4 regions of the Paenibacillus sp. Mc5Re-14 genome follow, and region 4 is predicted to be linked to each of the others. Evidence: riboswitches for the same ligand, from Rfam matches in the RefSeq annotation. Region 4 holds a riboswitch; each other region holds the start of a gene.

Evidence for each region. A riboswitch is a leader RNA that binds a small molecule or an ion and turns the genes downstream of it on or off. The one in region 4 is predicted to bind thiamine pyrophosphate.
Region 1: it holds a riboswitch for thiamine pyrophosphate, as region 4 does, so the genes downstream of both, tenA (thiaminase II) here and thiC (phosphomethylpyrimidine synthase ThiC) in region 4, are expected to answer to the same signal.
Region 2: it holds a riboswitch for thiamine pyrophosphate, as region 4 does, so the genes downstream of both, BN1546_RS06645 (ECF transporter S component) here and thiC (phosphomethylpyrimidine synthase ThiC) in region 4, are expected to answer to the same signal.
Region 3: it holds a riboswitch for thiamine pyrophosphate, as region 4 does, so the genes downstream of both, BN1546_RS23540 (thiamine phosphate synthase) here and thiC (phosphomethylpyrimidine synthase ThiC) in region 4, are expected to answer to the same signal.

The regions. Positions count from the first base shown of each region.
Region 1 is NZ_CVPD01000001.1:3,769,330-3,772,463, forward strand. It holds gene thiD (bifunctional hydroxymethylpyrimidine kinase/phosphomethylpyrimidine kinase) at 1-524, opposite strand, end outside; gene thiM (hydroxyethylthiazole kinase) at 521-1,366, opposite strand; gene tenA (thiaminase II) at 1,392-2,081, opposite strand; TPP riboswitch at 2,216-2,318, opposite strand; gene BN1546_RS17180 (NAD-dependent malic enzyme) at 2,389-3,134, opposite strand, start outside.
Region 2 is NZ_CVPD01000001.1:1,461,636-1,464,769, forward strand. It holds gene BN1546_RS06640 (ABC transporter ATP-binding protein) at 1-885, opposite strand, end outside; gene BN1546_RS06645 (ECF transporter S component) at 885-1,481, opposite strand; TPP riboswitch at 1,787-1,896, opposite strand; gene BN1546_RS06650 (TatD family hydrolase) at 1,939-2,736, opposite strand; gene BN1546_RS06655 (polynucleotide kinase-phosphatase) at 2,757-3,134, opposite strand, start outside.
Region 3 is NZ_CVPD01000001.1:5,163,486-5,166,619, reverse strand. It holds gene thiO (glycine oxidase ThiO) at 1-1,074, opposite strand, end outside; gene BN1546_RS23540 (thiamine phosphate synthase) at 1,132-1,725, opposite strand; TPP riboswitch at 2,053-2,161, opposite strand; gene BN1546_RS23535 (ABC-F family ATP-binding cassette domain-containing protein) at 2,247-3,134, opposite strand, start outside.
Region 4 is NZ_CVPD01000001.1:1,654,867-1,658,000, forward strand. It holds gene thiC (phosphomethylpyrimidine synthase ThiC) at 1-1,460, opposite strand, end outside; TPP riboswitch at 1,683-1,794, opposite strand; gene BN1546_RS07505 (IclR family transcriptional regulator) at 1,911-2,654, opposite strand; gene BN1546_RS07510 (alpha/beta hydrolase) at 2,953-3,134, shown strand, end outside.

The DNA of each region.
Region 1 (3,134 bases), 2.1 Mb from region 4:
ACGAACTTGGGTCCTAGGCTGCTAATATGTCTCGCAGCTTCGCGGCGATCCTTCATCGTACGAATGCTTATCCCGGTTAAGGCTTCCGCTTCCGGGATATTTGGTGTGACGACCAAGGCCAAGGGGAGCAGGTCGTCGTTCAAAGCCTGCACCGCTTCCGGTTGCAACAGCTTTGCGCCCCCTTTGGCAATCATTACAGGATCGACGACAACCTTTTCCCAGCCGAACTTTCGAATCTGCTCGGCCACAAGGCGGATGATGCCCGCGTCAAACAGCATGCCAGTCTTCAGGGCATCGACTCCAAGATCTGATCCTACAGCTTCGATTTGCTGCGCTGTTGCTTCCTGTGGCAACGGATATACACCGTGAACTCCCAAGGTATTTTGTACCGTAATGGCTGTAATAGCCGACATGCCGTATACGCCAAGCTCCTGGAAGGTTTTGAGATCGGCTTGAATTCCAGCTCCGCCGCCGCTGTCTGAACCGGCAATCGTCAGCGCTCTCGGTACATGCACGTCTCTCATCGCGCACCACCTGTTGTAGTTGTTCCAGCTTCACGGATCGTGACATGCCCCTCCAGCGAACCAGTATGTAGTTTGGCAAGCTCGTCGAGAAAGGCAATCTGGAAGCTGCCTGGCCCCAGTTTTGCGGTATGTGCTGCGGCTCGGGAAGCTGCTGCACCGTAAAATGCCAAACCTGCTGTACCTGCGAGCAGCAGGTTGGGTTCAATTGCTGCAAACGCACCCAACACAGAGGTCAGCAGGCAGCCTGTTCCGGTTACCTTCGTAAGCAGCGCGTCTCCGCCACTAATCAATCGTACTTCGACCCCATCGGTGATGACGTCCTCTTTTCCAGTGATGACAACCATGGTATGGAGCGTTTGTGCAGCCCGAACTGCCAGATCGACATTACTGCTGTCAGCACTGTTGCCTGCATCTACCCCTTTAATCTCTCGGACTTCTCCGATTAGATGGGCGACTTCGGCTGCATTGCCTCGCACTAGTGAGATTTTTACTTCTTTTAGGATCCGCAGTGCTGACTCGGTTCTAAAGCTCGTCGCTCCCGCACCAACCGGATCCAGCAGAACTGGAACACCATGAGCATTCGCTGATTGTCCAGCAATGATCATGGCATCTACCAGCTCGCGGTTCAGCGTACCGATATTTAACACGACGGCGCCCGCTATTTTTGCCATATCTGCTACTTCCTCGGGTGCATAAGCCATCACCGGGGAAGCGCCCAGCGCATACAGGCCGTTGGCTGTAAAGTTGGTGACCACCACATTGGTTATATTATGAACGAGGGGGTTGCTATTTTGTACCTTTGTCAGGAGATCCGAATAACTTTGTTCCCATATACTCATCATGTTTACCCTCTCTCATCTCTACTGATTATTCCAAGACCGTAGCGCGCATCTGGACGGGCCATTGTTCCTGCTTATAAGCCATATCCCAGAACATATATTCCAGCTGGCAGCTTAGCATAAAATGCTCAATCATCCGAGCTTGCTCGGCAGCCGTGGCGACATTCGCCCAAGCATCCACACGCTCGCGATATTTGGATGTTACATCTTCAATCTGGTTTCCATAGAAACAAATCCATTCATAGAATGGATGAGACTCGTCCGGTCTTACCTCATCCATTAGCCTGCGCCCAATCTCAAGATATGTCCATGGACATGGCAGCAGCACGGCCATGATTTCTCCAAGACTACCTTCATGTGCGACTGTCAGCATATGGCGGATATAATGATGAGCGGACGGAGCGAGTGCATATCCCTGCATCTCTTCATAGGTGACACCTGCGATAGCACAAAAGTTTTGATGTGGATGAACCTCGCTGTTGAGAATAAAAGAGATCTGTTCGTTAAATACAGCCATATCCTCCCGGCTTGTGCTTTTGGAGATCGCGATGCCGTAAATCCGCATGTAGGCGTTCAAATATTCAAAGTCTTGTTTTACATAGTGAATCAGCTGCTCCCTTGTTAAATTTCCTTCAGCAATACCTCTCACAAAGGGATGCTCATAAATGGCTTGAAAAATGCCATCCGCCTGCCGACGAAGTTCTTGCGAAAAACTCATTTCCCCACCTCCAATAAAAATGGAGAACAAGAAGTCCCGTAAGATACAATTCTCGGAACAACGCCAAAAAGCCGCCCCGAAAACTGGAGCGGCTTCAACATAGGTTCAATGCGCAAAAAACGCTTGAAACCTTATATACGAAGGCTCCACTTTCCTACGCTAGTACGAACTAGATCAGGTTCAAAGGGTCCAAGATTCATTCTTGTCTCAGCCATAGTGGCTCCCCTAGTGGACTTTCCTATTCTTTTGACTAATACTGTACATTCGTTCCTAGGTTATGTCAAACTGCTTTGATTCCGGTCAAGGATTAATGAGGGTGCTGGATTACACTTTCCACGGCTTTGACCCTTACATATTCCGGTTTCCACATCGCATCCCGAATGGCTTGTTCAATATCTGAAATGTGTGCCTGAGCTACCTGATCCTGAATTGCAGCCTTCGCTACCGCAACCGCAACCGCGAACGAAACATCACGTAATTTTCGGATATGGGGCAGCAGTGCACCGCCAAGTTCATTCGAATCTACGGCGTTGGCAACGGCATCAGCTGCTGCGGTAAACATAGAAGGGGTAATTCTTTTGGCCTTGACCACAATTGCGCCCAGACCTAGCCCCGGGAAGACAAAGGCATTATTCGCCTGTCCAATTTCAAACTTCGTACCGTTATAGGTGACGGGCTCAAAGGGACTTCCGGTAGCAATCAATGCTTTGCCATCAGTCCATCGTATCAAATCTTCGGGTACCGCTTCAGCAAGGTTGGTAGGATTAGACATGGGCATAATGATCGGTCGTTCCACATGCTTTGCCATTTCCTTGATAATCTCTTCAGAAAAGGCACCCGCTACACCGGAAGTTCCAATCAAGATTGTGGGTTTTACCTGACGGATGACCTCCAGCAACGGTATTTTATCATCTTCCGATCGGGCCCATGAGCTGATTTCTTCCTTTTTACGCACATATGGTTTCTGATAATCCAGTACATCTTCCATATCGTCTGTTAACAGCCCGCGATAATCATAGGCCCAAAATGCCTTGAATGAATCTTCTTCAGGAA
Region 2 (3,134 bases), 190 kb from region 4:
CACATAAATGACTGTGCTCAAACCCCGGAGTCCGCTAAAATGTTCTAGCTCCAGCAAATCCGTTGTAGGTGCTGAGGTGGACGGACTATCCGCATGCCCTCCATCTTTCTGCTGCGTCACAGACTCTCTCCAACGCGGCGAAGACGATTCATCCCATATCCCCGGATACCACACGCCATACTCGGATAATGCCTGCCGATGCACATGAAATACTTCTTCCGCCCTTCCGTCCGCAATCATTTCTCCTTGATCAGAAAGCACCACAATTCGATCCACATCCTGGACAATTTCATTGATTTTATGCTCTACGATCACCAGCGTCTGGTCTGCCGAAATGTTGCGAATGGTATCCCACACCTGTGTCGTGCCCTCCTCGTCCAACAAAGCTGTCGGCTCATCCAGAAAAAGCACTTCCGGCTCCATAGCCAGCACAGAGGCAATCGCCAGCCGCTGTTTCATTCCCTGTGACATGCTGGCAATGGGCAAGTGTATATCATCCGTCGATAGACCAACCTGCATTAGCAGCTCGCGAATACGGGATGGCATCTGCTCCCTTGGAACCTGTTTATTCTCCAACACAAAAGCCAATTCCTCGTCTACATACGACATACAAAACTGCGTGTCAGGATCTTGAAATACAATACCAGAGAGACTCGGGATCACAGCAGCATCGTATTTCATAGGCACTTCTATCGTGCGTGGAATCAGTCCGCTCAGCACCTGAAGCAGCGTTGATTTGCCGCATCCGCTTGGACCCAGCAGCAGTAGCTTTTCCCCTTTGCGGACAGATAAGGACATATTGTGGAAAAGCAGCTCTTGCTCACCGGGAAATTTCAAACGAAGACGGGTGATCGAAGCCACCACATCTTCGTTGGCCGCGCTCATCAATCCAGCCCCTTATAATCTTGTTCCGTTGCCGGTCTCAAACTTCGCGTAACTCCGGTTACCTCCAGCGCCTTAGCCAGATAGAAAGCGAATACCCCAGCAATCACAATACTGCCAATCATCCGAAATCCAATATACAAAACATAGTTCCAGGTCGATAGCTGATCAATATACCCATAGCTGAAGTCTAAAATCAAAGAAGTGACAGCCGCCCCTGCCGCAGCTAATGATACGACCCACAGGTTTGCGTTCCGATACAGAAAAGCCGCAAAGAACAGCTCCGCTCCCAAGCCTTGCAGCAGACCATAGTACAAGGTGGACATGCCCCATTCGCTTCCCAAAAAAGCACTGACTGTTGCCGCGGCCACTTCTGCCAAAATCGCAACTCCCGGCTTGCGAATGATAAGATAAGCGAACGTGCCAGCCATAAACCACATGCCATACATCAGTTGCTCAGCGTGTAGACCGAATGGTTTCATTAAATCATAGGCAGGTCCCCATATTTTGTAGACCAGCCCGAACACCACGGAGATTACAATCGTGACCAAAATATCAGTCAGCTTCAGCCCTTTCGACGCTCTTACATTCGTGTTCATTGTTGATACGCTCCCCTTTTTCGTTAAAATAGGCCTTCTGGCCATAAAAAAAAGCCTGTCCGGAGCTGAATCTCCAGGCAAGCTTTATGCGCAGTCATAAAATGATCACCATACATTATCAGTTGTCGACATATCTCATATAGCACAGTAGTCTACTGCACTGAAACCGAGCCAAAGTCAGGTACAAAACAAGACACGTTTGTCCGTCTGCAACTTTTTACAGACCCGCAGCTCGTTAACTTGATATATGATATGAAACGAATCCATCGACTAGTCGCCACCAATAGGCGGTAATCCTGTTTCTTGTATAGTGTTCTAGGTTTCTCTACGCTGGCATTACCCAGATCAGATTTCACGGTCGGCGGCAAGGGCCACCCTCTCAGCCTGACTATCTCAAGCTCCCGACAATGCTTTTTAATTCACTATAATATATACCACATCTATGGCTTTGACAATCCTATAATCCGAAGAAACGTTTGCCTGTTTCCGTCGTCGCGATTTCGATCTCCATCATGCTGCGGCCTGTGCACTCAGCAATCGTAGCGGCGATGTGAGCGAGATACATCGGCTCATTACGCCCTTCTTTGGGCTTCACAGGCAGATTACGCGGGGTCAGAAACGGAGCATCCGTTTCAATCATCAACCGGTCGAGCGGAATATCCCTCACCAACTCACGCAGATGCTTGCCGCGCCGCTCATCACAGATCCAGCCTGTGATACCGATATACAGTCCCATTTCCACATACGTATGCAATTCCTGAGCAGTGCCAGTAAAACAATGCACCACCGCTTTATCTACAAGCTCTTGATGCTCTCGTAACATAGCGACAAAATCCTCATGCGCATCTCGTTCATGCAGAAATAAAGGCATATGTAGCTCACCCGCCAGTTGAATCTGCTCTCCAAACCATCGGCGCTGTACATCACGCGGAGAAAAATCACGGTTATAGTCCAACCCGCATTCTCCTATGGATACGACCTGCGGCTGAATCGCGAGTTGGCGGAGCTGTTGAATCGTATCTGTGCTGCAATTTTTGGCATCATGGGGATGCACGCCAGCTGTAGCATACAGCTGACCAGGATAACGCGCTGCATACTGAGCAGCCTCTCGACTACTGCGAACACTGGTTCCAGTAATAATCAACGGTGTAATCCCTACAGCCGCTGCTCTCTCGACCACCTGTTCCCGATCTGCATGAAACGAACGGTGCATTAAGTTCACACCAATATCAATCAACGGTGTACTCCTATCCATCTCAATCCCTCCTTCGCAAACTACAATCTCGGATCAATCGGCTCCGATTCCAGAGATAACGCGGCAAGGACGCATTCATGAATACGCTCCACCGTATCTTTGCGGACAAAACGTTCCACGCCCTCCATGCCAAGCGCTCCTTCCATCAGGGCATGACGCTCCTTTTTGTTCGTTCGACGCTGCTTCAGACGTTTTAAATTCTCAGGGGCAAGATAATCCATACCGTAAATGATGTGCAAGTACTTCCGGCCTCTCACCTTGATTGCAGGCTGAATCATCTTGTCCCGATTTTTCATCAAAAAGCGTTCCGGCTTGATCACAATGCCCTCATGACCATCCTCTGTCATCTCATTCCACCAGCGAATGACCTCTTCCTCGCTTGTTTCATCCGTGATGAC
Region 3 (3,134 bases), 3.5 Mb from region 4:
CATAGCTGCCATCGCTCGCCCAGTCGCATCACTAAGCAGGACACCGTTGCGATAATGCCCGACTGCAGCATAGACGCCCTCTACTCCAGGAACAGGGCCAATGAAAGGACTCCCCGCAGCTGCCTGCGGACGCAAGCCTGCCCATGCACGTACAAAAGAAGCTTCCTGTACACGCGGTAACCAGGCAGATGCACGTGCTAACAACCCCTTTAAGCCTCCTACGGTCACCTCTTTGTCATATTGATGCGGAAGACTCGTGGCACCAATCCAAAGCTCGTTATTCTGTTTAGGCACGAGGTAAATATCGTCAGCATAAATGGTATAATCTAACGGATGATCCTTCAAGGAGACTGCTACCGCTTCGCCCTTGACCGGGTATAGTGGATAATCAAACCCAATTTGTTCTAGCAAGTTCAAGCTGTCCAAGCCTGCGGCAATCACGACCTGATCACAGGAAAAAAATCCACTATCCGTTCGCACACCGCAAACTCGACCATCCTGTATGACCAGTTCCTCAGCTTGAGTTCCAGACCATATTGTTGCTCCCAGCACCGCAGCTGCCCCTGCATAAGCACGGCAAAGCTGGACAGGAGACACTTGTGTCTCCTTTGATCGGTAGATAGCCCCAATTACTTGATCTGCCAAGCCCGGAATCCGTCGGGCCAACTCCTTGGCATCCCACCAAATGGGACGATCATCCTCTCGCATATTCGCAGCATTCCAGCGTTTTTGGCCCTCTGCTTCCGAACGAAATGGGGTCACAAATCCTCCTGTACGAAAGTCCACTGAAATACCCGATAAACGTTCCAAATCACAGACAAGGTCAGGGAATGCATCTCGACTTGTACGGGCAAATCGTGCCAGCTCAAGGTCTGCAAACTCTTCACTTTCCGCTGCCAGCATTCCCACCGCTGCTCCTGATGCTCCCTCACCAGGGATCCATCGTTCCAGCATGATCGTACTGCGTCCCTCCTTAGCCACATGATAAGCAATGGAACTGCCGATCACACCTCCGCCTATGACCAAGCATTCAGCGTGTCCTATCGCTTTTTTCTCTGTATGTGTCTTTGACATATGTTCCGTGTCTCCTCTCCAGTAAACATTCTGCTTTCCCTTCGTCTCGTTTTCTTGCTACAGGTCGTGAACTACAAGATCTACCATTCGCCTATATTCCATCGCTGCTGCAACGGGTGACTTTGCTTCCCATATACCAGACATCACCGCAATTCCGCTTGCTCCAGCATGATAAAGCTCTGGAACATGATGGGGTTGTATGCCTCCCAGCGCTATCACCGGAATGTCCGACAATCTGCAAATGCGTTCAAGCTGTGCTATACCTCGCGGTACAAGACCGGCTTTACAATGGGTCTCATATACATGACCAAATAGTACATAGTCTGCTCCAGCCTGCTCGGCGGTCTGCACCTCCTCCAAGGAATGTACAGACACTCCACAGCGTGTACCCTCTGAAAGTAGACTTTTCGCATCCACCACAGATAACCCATTAGCTGGAAGCTGGACAGCTCCTGCCGAGGTAAGTAAAGCTACGTCCACGCGGTCATTTACTACAATTTGCCGCAAAGGAACTTCCTGCTTGATCATGCTACGAGTCAAAGAAAGCAAAGCAGAGGCACCCTTCTGTTTCGAACGTGCGTGTACATAATGAATATAAGGACAAATAGCGGCAGCCACTTGGGGTACATTCACACAGGAGACACTTTCCATCGTAATTACGTGTAATTCGATCTCATTTTCACCTCACTTGGACTAAAGAATATGAACTTGTGTTATCAAAAAAATCGTATTAGCTGAATCTATATTGTTTTAGCTCCATATTGGGTAATATCGGAGCCAGCCACATATACCAGCAATAATGAAAGGAGATTATATGTAAATCCGTCTACGGAAACTCGAACAAATGAAGATGAACGAAACGCAAAAAGCCACTTCCCAAAGGAAGTGGCTTGACAAACGTTCAAAATCAAACGGACTATTATATCCGTAAACGTATATCGTTCCCTGCGCAAACAAAAGTAAAGAGCTACCACTTTGTTTGTACAGTACTCACTTCCCTACGCTGGCATAACCCAGATCAGGTACAAAGGGTCCGAAATCCATTTATTTCGTCTCAGCCGCATGGGCGGCTCCCCTAGTGTGACTATTTTATTGTATCAGCTAAAGATAGCTTAGCATATTTTCCTAATTCTGCAAACCCCACCTTGTGTGAAATCTGTCAGAACTGGATTTTAGTTAACTTTACTAGACCACTCTTCTACATTCCACGTTTTGGTTACCCAATCCTCGTAAAAGTCCGGTTCGTGGGATACAAGCAATACGGTCCCTTTGTATTCCTTCAAAGCGCGTTTGAGTTCATCCTTTGCTTTGACATCCAAGTGGTTGGTAGGCTCATCAAACAGTACCCAGTTGCTCTCACGCATTAACAGTTTACAAAGGCGGACTTTAGCCTGTTCTCCACCACTAAGCGCAGACAAAGGCCGGGTGATATGCTCATTCTTCAAACCACAGCGCGCCAAATGCGCTCGTACTTCATGCTGATTCAAATGTGGAAATTCATTCCATACATCGTCAATCGGTGTAATTTTCTCTGCCTTTACTTCCTGCTCAAAATAAGCGGGCTGCAAGAAATCTCCTTGATAGGTTTTTCCGCTGATCGGAGGTATTTTCCCAAGAATGGTTTTGAGTAACGTAGACTTACCAACACCATTGCAGCCAACAATTGCGATCTTTTCGCCACGTTCGATCGTCATGGACATTTTAGGCAAAAGGGCATGAGTATAGCCAATTTCAAAGTCAATACCCTCAAAAACTGTTTTCCCGCTTGCACGGGCTTCTTTGAACTGAAAGGTTGGCTTTGCGGCTTCTTCAGGCTTATCAATACGTTCGATTCGATCAAGCTGCTTTTCACGGCTTTTTGCACGACCTGATGTAGATGCGCGCGCTTTATTGCGCTGAATAAAATCTTCCTGTTTCTTAATATATTCCTGCTGCTTCTCATATGCATCAATATGCTGGGCTTTGTTCAGATCCGCCATTTCAAGAAACTTTTCATAGTTAGCTGAATAACGGGTCATCTTAGCAAATTCAAGATGGTAGATTACATTAACGACTTGGTT
Region 4 (3,134 bases):
GCAGCATGTGCGGCAATTTTGTAGGTAATAACTCCCTCGCGGACATCATCCTTGTTCGGCAGACCCAAGTGCTCCTTCGGCGTAACATAGCACAGCATGGACGTCCCGAACCAACCGATCATGGCCGCCCCGATAGCTGAGGTAATATGATCATATCCTGGTGCGATATCCGTCGTCAGCGGTCCTAAAGTATAAAAGGGAGCCTCCTTACAAATTTCCATTTGTAAATCCACATTCTCCTTGATTTTGTGCATAGGGACATGTCCCGGCCCTTCAATCATGACCTGGACATCATGCTTCCATGCGATTTGCGTTAGCTCGCCCAACGTCTTCAGCTCTGCAAATTGTGCTTCATCATTCGCATCATAGATACTACCCGGACGCAGACCATCCCCGAGAGAAAAGGCCACATCGTAGGTTTTCATAATTTCACAGATTTCTTCAAAATGCGTATACAAAAAGTTCTCCTGATGGTGCGCAAGGCACCAAGCTGCCATAATCGACCCGCCCCGGGATACAATTCCCGTCATTCTATTCGCCGTCATCGGTATATATCGCAGCAATACTCCCGCATGAATTGTAAAATAGTCCACTCCTTGCTCCGCCTGCTCAATCAGTGTGTCTCGATACAGCTCCCACGTCAGCTTCTCTGCTTCGCCGTTCACCTTTTCCAGTGCCTGATATAGCGGCACCGTCCCAATCGGTACGGGTGAATTCCTAATAATCCATTCACGCGTTGTGTGGATATTACGACCTGTGGACAGGTCCATGACGGTGTCTGAGCCCCAGCGTACCGCCCAGGTCATCTTCTCCACTTCCTCCTCGATGGAGGACGTAACCGCGGAATTTCCAATGTTTGCATTGATCTTCACGTGAAAATGGCGCCCTATGACCATGGGCTCGCTTTCCGGGTGATTGATATTTGAAGGTAAAATGGCTCGTCCAGCCGCCAACTCCTGCCGCACAAACTCGGGCTCCACTCCTTCACGGATCGCCGCAAATTCCATTTCAGGCGTAATGATCCCTTGCCGCGCATAATGCATTTGCGTCACAGTGCGCCCTTGTGAAGCCCGAAGCGGACGGTTAGTCACGCCGGGAAATTCCACTGTTTCCCGTTTGGAGCCGGGTTTCAGTCCATTATCCTCCGGCTTGACGGCGCGGCCCGCGTAAGCCTCCACATCCCCCCGTTCCAGTGCCCAAGCTCGCCGTAATGGTGGCAAGCCCTGACGAATATCTACCTGATAGGCTTCATCTGTCATCGGACCGCTGGTATCGTACACACGCAGTGGCTCATGATACTCTATCCCCTGCGGCGTATGTGTGGGATGCAGCGCGATTTCACGCTCTGGCACGGCAATGTCCGGCCGAGAACCTTGAATATACACCTTGCGGCTCCCCGGGAAAGAATTAACCCTACTGGATTGCTCCGCACTTGTCTTCTCTACTGCTGTTGATTTCATTCCTGTTTCTTTTGTTCCTTCGGTTTCCATCGATTTCATGATCCATTCCTCCCGTATCGTTGAAATGACACACCGATCCGGAACCATTCCGAGGGTGGCGCTGATCTATGCAAAAAAGCCGGTTCCCTAGGGAACCGGCTAATCAAACGAGGCAGCTATCCAGACAGCACGCACATGGAATAAAACCCTATGCGTCACCGCAGACAGCAGCTGCGTATACATTTCAATGGCCGATTACTTCCCTACGCTGGTATGATCCAGATCAGGTGCAAAGGGTCCGGAATCTTGCCCGATTCCATCTCAGCCTGCATTACAGGCTCCCCCAGTAACTGTGATACTTTCTATTCACATGAATTGGCGGCTATAACAGACATCCGCCATCTCTATCAGACTACTTTAAATTTATAGCTTTGGCAACCCTTGTATGATTTCCTTTTGTATTGATTACTGTTACGGGAGCATAAGCCCCATTTCCTTAGCTGCTTCGATCAAAACCGGAGCAAAATCATGCAGCGTCTCAGGCGCAAGTCGACTGACCGGGCCGGATACAGATAAAGCCGCCGCGACCTGCCCCTTTCGGTTCACAATAGGCGCGGCCACAGCCGCAGCTCCTGGCTCACGTTCTTCATAGCTAGTCGCATACCCCTTCTCGCGAATGTCCTGCAGCTGGGCTTTATATACCTCAGTATCTACTGAGGGAGGCCATTCTTCACTGCTTAGCAGTACCTCCAGCTCCTGTGGCGGCATAAAGGCCGCCAGCACCTTGCTGGAGGCTCCCACAGCCAGCGGCATACGCGCTCCCACGGGAGCAACCCTGCGGATCGCCTGATTGCTCTGCACGGCTTGTATGCGAATACGCATGCTTCCATCCCGCAGGTACAAGCTGACCGTCTCCCCTAAGCGATCACGCAGTCCTTCCATTGCAGGCTGTAACAACACCGCCGGCTCATCGCTTTGGGACAGATGCGTCGACAGCTCCCATATGCGAAAACCAAGCCGATATTTTTCCGTTTCGGCATTCCGAACGACAAATCCCCGATCCTCTAGCGTAGTCAAAAGACGATGAACAGTGCTTTTATGTAGACCAATTTGGGAGGCAATCTCCGTTAGACCAAGATCAGATTCTGCGGTAAAACACAGCAGTATATCAAGTGCACGCTCTACAGCGCGGACGGTTAATTTACGGTCTTCCATCGTGAACCGCTCCTCTTGTATCCATATTCGTTTCACACTATGAAACATGGTTACATAAATTATATAGAATAGTCGCGGCTACTGTAAACCGATGTTTTTGTGACAACCATATTACAGAACAAGAACAAACATCGACAATTCTTTGCATCATTTTTACTTTTCCGGTTCAGACGTTGACTTTGGATAATACCCATCATACGATAATAGGTATCTATACGGACATACCCTACTATTTTCAAGTGGAATTATACCTAAATTTTATGATTCGAAGATCAATTCTATATAAGGAGGCTCTTACATGATTTCGACATCCCAGCGCAACGCTCAGCTACAGACCGCTGTTCAGGAGCCGTCCACCCCACTCTTTAATCCCCGTATGCTGCGGTTCAAGCACGTTGTGATTGCTCTGCTGCTGTCGGTCGTATTTTTTCTATTGTTTTGTTTTATTGCCTTGCATGCTTACATCGCCTGGGTGCTTAC